DNA from 2 places in the Heyndrickxia faecalis genome. Region 1 is predicted to be linked to the other one. Evidence: riboswitches for the same ligand, from Rfam matches in the RefSeq annotation. Region 1 holds a riboswitch; the other holds the start of a gene.
The links. A riboswitch is a leader RNA that binds a small molecule or an ion and turns the genes downstream of it on or off. The one in region 1 is predicted to bind FMN.
Positions count from the first base shown of each region.

Region 1 (6,906 bases):
CTGTTTGCTTTGCCGGTTGCACTTCTTTTGATTGCCTATGCAAGCATGTTCCCGAAAGACATCAATCCGCTCGTGCCGTCTCTCAGGAGCTACTGGCTGCAGATTCATGTGACAACGGCGGCCGCCGGGGAGGCCATTCTTGCTGTCAGTTTTGCTGCCGGGCTGATTTACCTTGTGAAAAGCACTGATCAGCAAAAATCAAACCGGCAGACTTTCTGGCTGGAATTTGTTATGCTTTGTTTAATCTGCATCGCCGGTTTTATTGTCGCAAAATCCGCTTTCGGCTTGTTTCATTACAAAGCGGATTTCAGCTGGATTGACCGTAACGGGGCAAAAAACACGGGGGAAAATGCCCTCGTCTACCATATGCCGGCTGTTATCGGGCCGCATGGCGGGGAACTTTTAACAGCTGGGAGAATGACGCCGTGGTTTTATGTGCCGGCCTTTATCAATGCCGTCAAACTGAACACGGTGCTCTGGTCTGTTTTGAGCGGCATCATTCTTTACGTGCTGGTCCGGTTGGCGGCCAGAAAGCGGATCGGCGCGCTGTTAAAACCGCTCACCAAAAATATAAATGCGGATTTAATGGATGAGATCGGCTACCGTTCGGTATTGATCGGGTTTCCGGTGTTTACGCTCGGCGCGTTAATCTTTGCGATGATCTGGGCACAAATTGCCTGGAGCAAATTTTGGAGCTGGGACCCGAAAGAAGTGTGGGCACTGGTTACGTGGCTGTTTTATGCCGCTTTTCTCCATTTGCGCATGTCAAAAGGCTGGCAAGGTGAAAAATCCGCCTGGCTGGCCGTCATTGGCTTTGCCATTATTCTGTTTAACCTGATTGCAGTAAATCTTGTCATTGCTGGGCTGCATTCGTATGCCTGATTTTGTAAGCTTTTGAATCCTCCGCATCCCCGGGAGCCCCACCCGGGGATGCGGGCGGCTTGCATGGCCTCGGGAAGCCCGCAAGGATTTTACCGGCTGGATGAATCTTGCTCGCAGCAGGCGGCTGATATTGACTGAGGAGGAATAGCAATGGATGAGGATGTAAAAATTTTAGTGGTTGATGATGAAGAAAGGATCCGGCGCCTGTTACGAATGTATTTGGAAAGGGAAAATTACACGATAGATGAAGCGGAAGACGGCGATACCGCTTTGAAAATGGCGCTTGAAAAAGACTACAGCTGCATTTTGCTCGATATTATGATGCCGGGCAAAGACGGCATTGAAGTGTGCCAGGAATTGCACGAAAAGAAAATGACGCCCGTGATCATGCTGACGGCTAAAGGCGAAGAAGCCAACAGGGTGGAAGGATTTGAAGTTGGCGCGGATGATTATATTGTAAAACCGTTCAGCCCGCGCGAAGTGGTACTGCGGGTGAAAGCCCTGCTCCGCCGATCGCTGCAAACGGGTTTCTTAAACGCGGATACAAAAGCAAAAGACATTGTCGTTTTCCCGCATATTACCATCGACAATGATGCTCACCGCGTCACAGCGGACGGAAAGGAAGTCAATCTGACCCCGAAAGAGTATGAGCTGCTTTATTTTCTCGCCAAATCTCCGGATAAAGTGTTTGACCGCGAACAACTTTTAAAAGAAGTATGGCATTATGAATTTTTCGGTGATCTCCGTACGGTGGATACGCATGTCAAACGCTTGCGGGAAAAATTGAATAAAGTGAGCGAAAACGCGGCTAAAATGATCGTTACCGTCTGGGGCGTCGGGTATAAATTTGAGGTTGCGCCGGAATGAGAATTTGGCGGACGGTTGTCGGAAAACTGTGGATGACCATTCTGCTGATGGTTGCCTGCGTTCTGCTCATCCTGACGGTACTGTTGCTCAAGTTTTTTGAAGAATACCATATCAATCAGATTGAGCAGGATTTGTCCAATACGGCGCAAAAAATCTCGGGGATTATGGAGGAGCACCCAAGCGGAAAGATCGGGAAAGAAATTGCCCTCGGCGTTCTGGACCAAAACGAGAAAGTCATGATCGTTTACCGCAAAAATGATATCTTTTATCCGTCCGGTTCCAAATCATACAAAGGGATTCCGTACGCGTCGATTTTAAAGGACAAGCAGCTGTCCCAAGTGTTTAGCGAAAAGAAGAAAGTGAGCAAAGAGTTAACCCCTTCTGGCGGGTCTTCCCGCAATAAGTACCATCATGTGATTGTGACGGCCGTCCCGCTTCATGTGAAGGGGGAAGAACCGGGCGCGGTATTTGTTTACCAGTCATTGGAAGTGCTTCAGGAAATGACGCGGCAAACGACAAAAATCATTTTGCTCGGTGCAGGCATTGCCATTATTTTAACGACCGGCTTTGCTTTCTTCCTTTCAAAAAGGATTGGCGGGCCATTGCATAAAATGCGGGAAGCGGCTTTTGAAGTGGCAAAAGGGCGTTTTGACAAAAAGGTGCCGATTTTAACCCGTGATGAAATCGGGGAACTGGCGACCGCTTTTAATACGATGGGGCGACAGCTTAAATTTAATATGGACGCCTTAAAGCAGGAAAAAGAGCAGCTGCGGAATATTTTAAGCAGCATGGCCGATGGTGTTTTGACCTTTAACCGGGACGGCGCCATTTTAATCATGAACCCGCCGGCTGAGATGTTTCTTCAAAACTGGTATCATAACCAGGCTGCAAAAGATGCTCCACTTCCTGAAGGGCTGTCCGCATTGCTTGCAAAAGTGGTCGAAACGGAGAAAGAACAGACGGATGAAATTGAAATCAACGGCCGGTACTATGTTATGATTGCAAGCCCGCTTTATAATTTGTCTCGGATCCGCGGCGTTGTCACCATTATCCGCGATATGACGGAAGAACGGAAGCTGGACAAGCTGCGCGATGATTTTATCGCAAACGTTTCGCACGAATTGCGGACGCCGGTTGCCATGCTGCAGGGATACAGCGAAGCGATCATTGATGATATTGCGGCAAGTGAAGAAGAAAAGAAAGAATTTGCCAAAATCATTTACGATGAAACGCTCAGGATCGGCCGGCTTGTCAATGAGCTGCTCGATCTGGCAAGAATGGAAGCAGGGCATTTTTCGTTTAGAATGGAGCCGGTCTCATTCAACAGTTTCATCGAAAGAGTGACACATAAATTTAACGGCATCGCGAAAGAAAAAGGAATCGACCTCGTTTGCGAGACTTCGGACAGCGATCTCACCCTTGAAATCGATGCCGACAGGATTGAACAGGTGCTGACGAATTTAATTGATAACGCCCTCCGGCATACTTCCCCGAACGGTTACGTCAAAGTAAAAGAGGAAGAAGCACCCGGCGGCGTATATGTACACGTCGAAGACAACGGATCCGGTATTCCGGATGAAGATTTGCCGTTTGTATTTGAACGCTTTTACAAAGCGGATAAAGCAAGGACGCGCGGCAAATCGGGAACAGGGCTGGGCCTTGCGATTGCCAAAAACATTGTCGAAGGGCATGGTGGCCGGATCTTTGTCAAAAGCAAATTAGGGGAAGGGACCACCTTTTCATTTTTCCTTCCAAAAAAAGGCTGACCTCTGCGCCGGGTCTGCCTTTTTTTGTATATTTTCCCGTTTTTTGCGCATCTTAGAAGATGGCTTTGCTTGAAACGGAATTGAAAAAATGAAAATGGGGTGGATCAATTGCCGGCATACATCAAAATATGCCTTTTCGTTTCATTGACAGCTGCATGCCTGGGGTTTGCCTGTTCGGCAAATGACGTAGCCGCATCCGGGTCGGTTATCCATGAAGCGACAAAAGACTGGATTTTTCCGGCGGCAGGGACGATCTCCGACACATTTAACACAAGATACGGCACACATAAAGGGCTTGATATTGCCGGAAGATACCGCGCAAAAGTATTCAGCGCCCAAGAAGGTACCGTTATCCGTTCCTATCTGTCCGCATCCTACGGCCATGTTGTTTTTATCCGCCATCCGTCCGGTTATGAAACGGTTTACGCCCATCTTGCCGGAAGGGCAGTGAGAGCGGGGCAGCATGTTGAAAAAGGAAAGGTGGTCGGCTATATGGGTTCGACCGGCCATTCAACTGGTATCCATCTTCATTTTGAAGTGCATAACGGGCCATGGACGCCGGATAAGAAAAACGCCATTGACCCGTTTTTGATCTTCGGACCAGGCGCGCCGGGCCAGACGGTTTCCGCCAAGACCCATGATCCTTACGGGGTTTTTGCTGCTTCCACCGTCCCTCAGCCTGCAGCTTACACTGTGAAAAAAGGCGACACGCTCTGGAACATTGCCCTCCATTTTCATACGAGCGTGGGAAGGCTGAAAAGCTGGAACAAATTGCGGTCGGACCGGATTATGGCCGGCCAGGTGCTGAAAATAAAAAATGAATGAAAGTGATGCGGAATGCTTCACAAAATGGCAGCCGGCATGTATAATAAGCTTGTAATCAAAATTTCATACGATTTATCTTCGGGGCTGGGTGAGATTCCCGACCGGCGGTGATAAGGCAGTTGCCTTTCAGTCCGCGAGCCGGATTTCCGGCAGGATTTGGTGAAATTCCAAAACCGACAGTATAGTCTGGATGGGAGAAGATAAGGGTTGCCAGTGTTTAATGACGTATTAAACGCTTATTTGGACTCGCCTATTACAAAGCCCCCGACATTTTGTCAGGGGCTTTTCATTTTGGTCCGCGGCACCTTTCTTCCTTTGATGATAAATCGGTCACAAGGAGAGAGGAAGTTTAAATGAAGAAATGGGATGTAAAGCAATTCGTTGCGGTCGCGTTGCTCAGTGCTCTGGCTTTTATGCTGATGTTTATTAAATTTCCGGTTCCGCCTTTTCCATCGTTTTTAACAGTGGACTTCAGCGACATTCCGGTATTGGTGGCAGCCCTTCTTTACGGGCCGATGGCTTCTGTTGTAGCGGAACTAATCAAAAATATCCTGAATTATTTATCACTCGGCAGTGAAGCAGGGGTACCGATCGGGAATGTGGCAAACTTTTTTGCAGGGATGCTGTTCGTCCTGCCGACATATCTCATTTACAAACGGATGCGGACAAAAAAAGGCATGACTGTAGGTCTAGTCACTGGCACGGTATCCATGTCGGTATGTATGAGCATTTTAAATTATTTCGTCATTTTACCGGCTTACCTGTACTTCATGAACTTTTCGGTCGGGAATGTAAAAGCGTATATTGTGGCGGGCGTGCTGCCTTTTAATCTTGTGAAAGGCCTCATCGTGACGGCTTTGTTTATGCTCATGTTTACAAAAATGAAAAATTGGATTGACAAAGCATCCGCCATTGGGGGGAAAAGAATATGAAAAAAAGCAGGCTCAAACGGCCTGCTTTTTTTCATTCGTATTTTAACGGATCGCCATCAAAAGGCTTGTCGGAAACTTTAATCGATTCTGTCGGGCATCCTTCAAAGGCATCCATCAGGTCATCTTCCAATATTTCCGGGACTTCCGCAGTGCCTTTATTATCATCCAAAATCACAAAAGAAAGCCCTTCATCGTCATAGTCGAAAATATCAGGAGCGCTGGCGGAACAAGCGCCGCAAGCGATGCATGTATCTTTGTCCACGATTGTAAACTTTGCCATTTTGATTCCTCCTCGTTGTTCAATCATGGCAGAAAAGAAAAACGGGCAGCCTCGTCATGTGCACGAAGGCATGCCGGTGTTTCTCCTTCATTTTAAAACTCTTTTTTTCTTATTTCAATAGCGGGCTGGCGGAGTTCGTGAAACCTGTCGAATCAATGAAAAAAATGGTAAACAAATCGCCGGTTTCCATGTTAAAATAGAACCAACCCCCGATTTTTCCTTGCACTTCCCCCTTTTTTCAGCTAAAGAACAGGAGAGGATTCAGATGCCTTTTTTACAGGCTGTATTGCTGGATTGCTTCAGCAACCTGAATGGAGAACGCACCCCTTATGCTGTTTTTCATCTATTAAACGGCAAAAAATCAGCACAGACGATCCAGGATTCCCATTTTTTCAAGATTGGCAGGCTCTTTCAAACGTTTCCATTTATTTCCCGTGAGGCTTTCACACGCGAAGTAGAGGCCCTATTAAAAGCCGGGTTGCTGCAAAAAAGCGGCCCGGATGCCTGCGTGGTCACAGAAAAAGGTGCTGCCCTGCTTTTGGCAACCGGCAGGATGGAAGAACGGTTTCCTTACCTGGACGGCTTGAAATACCAGGATTCGGCAAATCTGTTTTGGAAAAGGTTGAATCTCATTACCCAGGCCGTATCCAACTTAGTGTATGGAAATAAAGTATATTATCCGGTTCAAAGGGACCCGGCTCTTCAGGCTTGGGCAAAAAACTGGCTGAAACAGCATGCAAAAAGCAGGATTGCGTTAGCGGAGCATTTGTACCGTGAATTTTACCGTCTGTTTTCCGGCAGCCCGCCGGAAAAGCCTGAAATTTTTGTCCTTCGGTTGACGGGTGCGGGCCGGATCGGATATACGATCACGCAGGCTGCCTCCGCCCTGCACCTTGATCCTGTAGAGTACTGGTACCGGTTTTTGCATTTGCTTCATTTTATCGTCCGGCGCATCCTCGGAGATCCTGAAACATTCCGGTATTTATACCAAATGCTTCACGATGTGCAAAAGGCCTTGCCACTGACCCGGTCTGCCGCGGTGACATTTGGCTTCTTGAAGCAAGGGAAAACGATTGCGGAAATCAGCACGCTGAGAGGGTTAAAACAAAGCACGATTGAAGACCATTTGATTGAAATCGCGTTAACGGTCCCGGATTTTCCGCTGAACCGGTATGTGCCAAAGGATGAAGAACAAAAGATCATCCGGGCAGCCGCTGATTTAAATACAAAGAAATTAAAACCGATTAAAGAAAAAGTAGGGGACATCCCGTATTTCCATATTCGCCTTGTATTGGCAGAAAGGATGGGCCGCAGTGGATCTTTTAAGCTTTTTGAAAAGTAAGTTCGGGTTCAG
Region 1 is NZ_CP158453.1:1,756,564-1,763,469, forward strand. It holds gene ccsB (c-type cytochrome biogenesis protein CcsB) at 1-882, shown strand, start outside; gene ABR335_RS08485 (response regulator transcription factor) at 1,033-1,749, shown strand; gene ABR335_RS08490 (ATP-binding protein) at 1,746-3,515, shown strand; gene ABR335_RS08495 (peptidoglycan DD-metalloendopeptidase family protein) at 3,615-4,340, shown strand; FMN riboswitch at 4,411-4,546, shown strand; gene ABR335_RS08500 (ECF transporter S component) at 4,694-5,272, shown strand; gene ABR335_RS08505 (ferredoxin) at 5,304-5,552, opposite strand; gene ABR335_RS08510 (helix-turn-helix domain-containing protein) at 5,818-6,894, shown strand; gene ABR335_RS08515 (RecQ family ATP-dependent DNA helicase) at 6,866-6,906, shown strand, end outside.

Region 2 (6,906 bases), 1.6 Mb from region 1:
TTACGCCTGCCGGATTTGCGCCTGCCAGTTTTGCCAGGTCAACGGCTGCTTCCGTATGGCCAGACCGTTCCAGGACGCCGCCTGCTTTGGCCACTAACGGGAAAATATGCCCCGGCCGGTGAAAGTCTTCGGCTTTTACCGCGTCTTCTGCCAGGTGCCGGACCGTTTTGGCACGTTCAAATGCGCTGATGCCGGTCCGGGTGGCAGCATGGTCAATGCTCACGGTGAAGGCCGTTTCATGGCTGTCGGTATTTTGCCGTGCCATCGGGTAAAGATCGAGCTGCTGTGCTTTTTCCGCCGTAATCGGTGCACAGATGAGCCCGCGTCCTGCTTTGGCCATCAAATTGATCATTTCCGGTGTCGCTTTTTCCGCAAGGCCGATAAAATCACCTTCGTTTTCCCTATTTTCATCATCGACGGCAATCACGACTTTTCCGGCCTTTAAGTCTTCTACTGCTTCTTCAATGGTATGAAACAAGTTTTTCACCCCTTTGTTTACATAAAACCTTGGTCTTTTAAGAGCGCCATCATGCCGCTCTCTTTTTCCGCCCGTTCTCCGTTCCTGAACAGCCCTGCCATATACTTGGCCAAAATATCGCATTCAATATTCACGGCATCGCCAATCTTTTTTTCCGGCAATATCGTATGCTGCTGCGTATGCGGCACCAATGAAACGGTTAATTGCCCGTCCGCAGCCCCGAACACAGTCAGGGAGGTGCCGTCGAGTGCAACCGAGCCTTTTGGGATCAGAAAGGCGGACAGGGAGGAGGGAACAGAAATCGTGATATAAACGGCATTTTCCATCCTTTGTTTCAAACAGACCGTGCCCGTGCCATCAACATGCCCTGTGACAAAATGCCCGCCGAACCGCCCGCCTGCAGCCATTGCCCGTTCAAGGTTGACCTTGCTGCCGATGTTCAGCCCGGCCAATGCCGTGCTGAAAAATGTTTCAGGCATGACATCAGCCGTAAATGCATTTGGCGTATAGGATGTGACGGTTAAGCAAACACCGTTCACTGCAATGCTGTCGCCAAGCCGTACATCTTGGAGAACCGTCCTGGCCTGTACGGCAAGCTTAAGGGAGCGGGGGCCTCTTTCCACACGTTTCAATATGCCGATTTCTTCAATAATCCCTGTAAACATGCGCCGGCACCTCCTTTTGGACGGCAGCCGTGATTTTTAAATCAGGCCCGATCTGTTCCACTTTTTCAAACCGGAGCGGCAAAGCATCGGCCACCTTGCCAAACCCGTGTCCACCGAAAGGGGACGGCGCGTTTTTCCCGCCGATCACTTTCGGGGCAATGTAAAAAATATACTGCTGCACTGCGCCTTCTTTTAAAAATGAGCCGTTTACTGCCGCGCCGCCTTCGACGAGTAAAGTCATGATGCCTTTTTCCCCGAGCGCTGCTAACACGTCACGGATCAAGAGGTGGGCATGCGGCATGCGGACCACTTCGACATCAAGCTGCTTCAGACATTGTTCTTTTTCTTTTGGTGCATCGCTTCCGCAAAAAATAATGGTTGGCGCATCGCCGCTTAGCACTTTCGCTTCCGGCGGGATGCGCAAATGGGTGTCTAATACAATGCGAATAGGATTTTTCCTGGAATGGGGCAAACGTGTGGTGAGAAGGGGGTTATCATGGAGAACGGTTTGTATGCCGACAAGTATTGCATCATGCCTGCTTCTTAACCGGCGGGCATCACGCCTTGCTTCTTCACTTGTGATCCATTTGCTGTCACGGGTTTCAGATGCAATTTTTCCGTCTGCCGTCATGGCGGTTTTGACAGTGACAAACGGTGTTTTCGTTTGAATAAAGTGGAAAAAAGGGCGGTACAACTTTTCCGCTTGTTCCTTCAATATCCCGGTTTCCACTTTTACTCCGGCTTGCCTGAGCTTTTCTATTCCTTTGCCTGCGACAAGCGGATTGGGGTCCAATGCAGCGATATATACTGTTTTGATGCCTTTTTCAATTAAAAAATCTGCGCACGGCGGCGTCTTTCCGTAATGGGCACACGGCTCGAGCGTCACAAAAACTTCAGCACCCTCTGCAAGCGGCCCGGCCTGTTCCACCGCAAGCCTTTCCGCATGTTTTTCTCCCGCCTTTAAGTGGGCCGCCATCCCGGCGATCGTGCCGTTTTTCACGACGACACTTCCAACCGGGGGATTCGGGGAAGTCTGCCCGGCCACACTTTCGGCCAAATGGAGTGCAAGCTGCATATAATCTTCTTTTTGCAATCCTTTCATGCCTCCTGTATGCAATTTCCGCCAACATATACCCGTGAAAACAAAAAACCCGCACGAAGATGTGCGGGGCAAAACGGCATCATGAAATACACGTTCCAATGAAACGTTTGATCCTTCTCCCATCCAGACTGTCACTGTCGGCTTTGGAATTTCACCAAATCCACCGCATTCCGGAGAATACGGGTCACGGGCTTTGAGTTTCCTCATCACCGCCGGTCGGGAATTGCACCCTGCCCCGAAGGAAAATATTCGACTGATACCTATTTTAACGGATGATTTGAATTTTTTCAATACAATTTGAATATTCGTCCAAAAGTCCTGTTATACATTAAACCTGAAATGCATGACATCGCCGTCCTGGACAACGTAGTCTTTTCCTTCCAGGCGCACTTTTCCGGCTTCTCTTGCTGCTGCCACGCTGCCATATTTGATTAAATCTTCATACGACACCGTTTCAGCCCGGATAAACCCTTTTTCAAAATCGGAGTGAATAATGCCTGCGCATTGCGGGGCTTTCATGCCTTTTTTGAATGTCCACGCGCGGACTTCCGGTTCCCCAGCCGTAAAATAAGTCGCAAGGCCAAGCAGGCTGTAAGCAGCTTTAATCAGCTGGTCAAGTCCGGATTCCTGGATGCCGAGTTCGGTTAAAAACATCTTTTTCTCATCGTCATCCAGTTCGGCAATTTCTTCTTCAATGCGGGCACAGATGACAATCACTTCCGCGCCTTCCTGTTTGGCATATTCACGCACCTTCCCGACATACGGGTTTGCAGACGGATCCTGAATGTCATCTTCCCCGACATTGGCCACATACAAAACCGGCTTGCTTGTTAAAAGCTGGAACCCTTTGACGATTTTTTGCTGGTCTTCGGTCAGTTCCACCGCCCGTGCCGGTTTTTCCGCTTCAAAAGCCGCCTTTAATTTGGTCAGCACTTCATATTCGGCAACGGCTTCTTTATCCTTCTGTTTTGCGATTTTCTCTACACGCCCGATCCGCTTGTCCACCGTTTCAAGATCGGCCAGGATCAATTCAAGATTGATCGTTTCGATATCATCAATCGGATCGACTTTCCCGGAAACATGTGTAATGTTCTCGTCCTCAAAACAACGAACGACATGGCAGATTGCGTCCACCTGGCGGATATGGGAAAGAAACTTATTCCCGAGCCCTTCCCCTTTGCTTGCGCCTTTGACGATCCCGGCAATATCCGTAAATTCAAAAGTGGTCGGGACCGTTTTTTTCGGATGGTACAGTTCTGTTAATTTTTCCAGCCGTTCGTCCGGCACTTCCACCATGCCGACATTCGGGTCAATTGTACAAAACGGATAGTTCGCAGATTCGGCCCCGGCTTTTGTAATCGCATTAAATAAAGTCGATTTTCCGACATTCGGCAAACCGACAATTCCGGCTGTTAACGCCATTTTATGTCCACTCCTTCAAACATTCTCGTATCTTTCAAGTTTTTCCCGGCTGTATCAAAAACCCCCGGGGTGCCACCGGATGCGCCCGGTTAACATGTTTCGTTTGCCGGCCTTATTTTAACCGCACCCCGGCTCCCAAAAAAAGACACCCATAAAAGGGCTATGCTTCTTCGTGCTTAACGAGGATTTTTTTCAGTTTGCGGGCAAATTCCCTGCGTGGCAGCAGCACGCTATGTCCACATCCTTCACATTTAATGCGGATATCCGCCCCCATCCGGATAATTTTCCAGCGGTTTGTGCCGCACGGATGCTGCTTTTTCATTTCCACAATATCATACAACCCGAAATTTTTATCTTCCATGTTCATCCCCCTTTAGAAATTGGCCGGCCAATGCCTCTTCTTTCTCAGTACGGGAATAAGTCACCATTTTCGGATAAGGTGCATGGATGCGATTTTCGTCCAATGCTTTTTTAATTTCTTTTTTCAGCACTCTCGCAATATACCAGTGTGCCATCGGGAGGGTTTCCGCTACCACCCTGAGTGTAACATCCGTGGTGCCGAGCTGCTGGACGCCCAACAGTTCAGGCTCTGTCACGACCTCTTCGTGCTGTCCGGCAAATGACACCAGTATTTCCTGAATGGCCGCTTCCGCTTTATCGATATCCTCTTCGTACGGAATACGGACATCCACAACGGCAACGCTGTTATGAATGGACAAATTGGTGACTTCGGAAATATTGCCGTTCGGAATGATGTATAATTCGCCGGTCCAGTTTTTGATTTTTGTTGTCCTGAGCCCGATTTCTTCCACAACGCCTTCGTATTTCCCGACCTGCACCGTATCACCGACCGAAAACTGGTCTTCAAAGATAATAAAGAATCCGGAAATAACGTCTTTTACAAGGCTTTGCGCCCCGAACCCGACAGCCAGCCCGACAATTCCGGCACCGGCCAGAAGCCCCTGGACATTGATGCCGAGAATGGACAAAATCGTGACAATGGCAACAAACCAGACGAGATAGGTCAGTGTGTTCACCATCAGCCGCAACAACGTGGCCTCGCGCCGCTCTGAAAACCGGAGAGGGGCTTTGGCACGGACTGCAAAAATTTTGCCAATCGCCTTTTTGCCGAATTTAATGACAAGCGATGCGACAAGCATCACCACAATGATCTTCAGCACTGTCTCCCCGATTTCGATCCATGTATCTTCATTTAACCACTTGGATGTGAGGTGTTTGAGATATGTCTCAAAATGGCCCATATTCCACCAACCTTCATTTCTTTTAACGTTATTGTAACAAAAAAACCGCGCTTGCTCGACAACCGGCTCCGCTTTTCAAAAATTACCTTTTTGATTGGCGGCTGAATCAAGTGTAAAACTGCCGGTTGCGGGTATCAAAAAAGAGATATGTTAAATGTATAGATTTTTTTGATTTTCCGTATACTGGTACTATTACAAAGAGGGAGTGGCTGATATGAATCTGAGAAAAGGACAATTGGAATTCAGCGGCAATCGTATCAAGGTATTTCATGATGATGTTCTGGCAAAAGAAATTATATCCAATCATATTTTATCAGCACTTCCGAAAAGTACAAACAGGGAATTGGTGGTGGTCTGCATCGGCACCGATCGTTCCACCGGGGACTCGCTCGGGCCTTTAACGGGCACTTTTTTGGAAGAAACAGGTCTGTCCTGCTTCAACGTATACGGAACGCTCGATAAGCCGGTTCATGCTTTAAACCTTGAAGAAAATATGGAAAGGATTTATCAAAAGCACCACGACCCCTTCGTCATTGCCGTCGATGCCTGCCTTGGAAAAATGAAGAGCGTCGGCATGATCCAAATCGGCGACGGTCCGGTGAAACCGGGGGCGGGTGTAAAGAAAGATTTGCCTCCTGTTGGCGACATCCACATTACAGGAATTGTGAACATCAGCGGTTTTATGGAGTTTACCGTCCTTCAGAATACCCGTTTAAATCTTGTTCTGAAAATGGCAAAACTAATCGCTGCAGGCATCAGCCGTGCCAATCTGCATCTTCAATATCAAAACGCCATGATTTCCATGAACAGCGGACAGGCGAAGGAGAAAATGATTTAAGTGATCCAGAAACAGCAACATTTTTGAAACCGTTTATCCGAAATTCCCCGGTGAACGCAAACTTCTATACCATAAAAATCGGAATCAGATGAATGAATAAGCCGGCAACCTGTATGGCCCGGGATCCGGCAAAAAGGATCCGCAACTTCAGTAAGTTTCTGCCGGTTCACATTCATACTTCAACCGATAAACAGGTGTTGCTTCATTCCTGTAAAATTCAGCCAAAAACCGTATGATAAGCATGTAACAGGCCGATGAGCACGGCAACCACCACGATGCCCGGCAATAAATTCGCCACCCTGATTTTGGCAAGCCCCGCAATATTTAAACCGATAGCAAAAATCATAATTCCGCCGGTTGCCGTCATTTCGGTAATAAACGAATGCAGCACCGGTGCTGGGACAAGCCGGTTAATTTGCGTGGCAAATAACGCAATGGCACCTTCATAAAGGATCACCGGAACAACCGAAAAAATCACCCCAAAACCGAGGGTTGAAGATAAGATCAGTGCTGTGAAACCATCCAGAACAGATTTCGTGTACAGTACCGTATGGTCGCCCCTGATTCCGCTGTCCAATGCTCCGAGAATGGCCATCGCGCCAATCACAAAAACGAGCGTTGCCGTCACAAAGGCTTCGGCCGTACTGCCCTGTCCGCTGTTTCCAAACTTTTTTTCCAGCCAGGCACCGAGCCCGTTCAAATGGGCTTCGAGCCGCAGCATTTCGCCGATGACTGCGCCAATCACAAGGCTTAATATTACGATAATATACTGTTCACTTTTCAGCCCCATTCCGAGCCCCAGCACCATCACCGCAAGCCCGATCGCCTGCATCACGGTGCCTTTCATTTGCTCCGGAATATGGTTTAACAGCCTTCCGATAAAAGAACCGACCACAATGCTCAGCCCGTTTACAATTGTCCCCAGCAATACCATCTTTTTCACCCGTTTTTATCTCTTTATCTTTGTATATCGTTACGGTTCCTGTTCAAAACCGGCATCCAGCAATTGTAAAATCCGCTCTAAATCTTCATTGGACATAAATTCAATTTCAATTTTTCCTTTTTTCTTTGTCCGCTTAATATGGACGGTTGTCCCAAACTTTTCGCGCAGAACCGTTTCGTGTTCCTGGATAAAAATA
Region 2 is NZ_CP158453.1:112,595-119,500, reverse strand. It holds gene ABR335_RS00595 (bifunctional 3,4-dihydroxy-2-butanone-4-phosphate synthase/GTP cyclohydrolase II) at 1-478, opposite strand, end outside; gene ABR335_RS00590 (riboflavin synthase) at 496-1,143, opposite strand; gene ribD (bifunctional diaminohydroxyphosphoribosylaminopyrimidine deaminase/5-amino-6-(5-phosphoribosylamino)uracil reductase RibD) at 1,124-2,245, opposite strand; FMN riboswitch at 2,353-2,492, opposite strand; gene ychF (redox-regulated ATPase YchF) at 2,567-3,667, opposite strand; gene ABR335_RS00575 (DUF951 domain-containing protein) at 3,828-4,028, opposite strand; gene ABR335_RS00570 (mechanosensitive ion channel family protein) at 4,018-4,929, opposite strand; gene yyaC (spore protease YyaC) at 5,144-5,767, shown strand; gene ABR335_RS00560 (DUF554 domain-containing protein) at 5,985-6,701, opposite strand; gene ABR335_RS00555 (ParB/RepB/Spo0J family partition protein) at 6,741-6,906, opposite strand, start outside.
Region 2: another riboswitch for FMN. It lies ahead of ribD (bifunctional diaminohydroxyphosphoribosylaminopyrimidine deaminase/5-amino-6-(5-phosphoribosylamino)uracil reductase RibD); the one in region 1 lies ahead of ABR335_RS08500 (ECF transporter S component).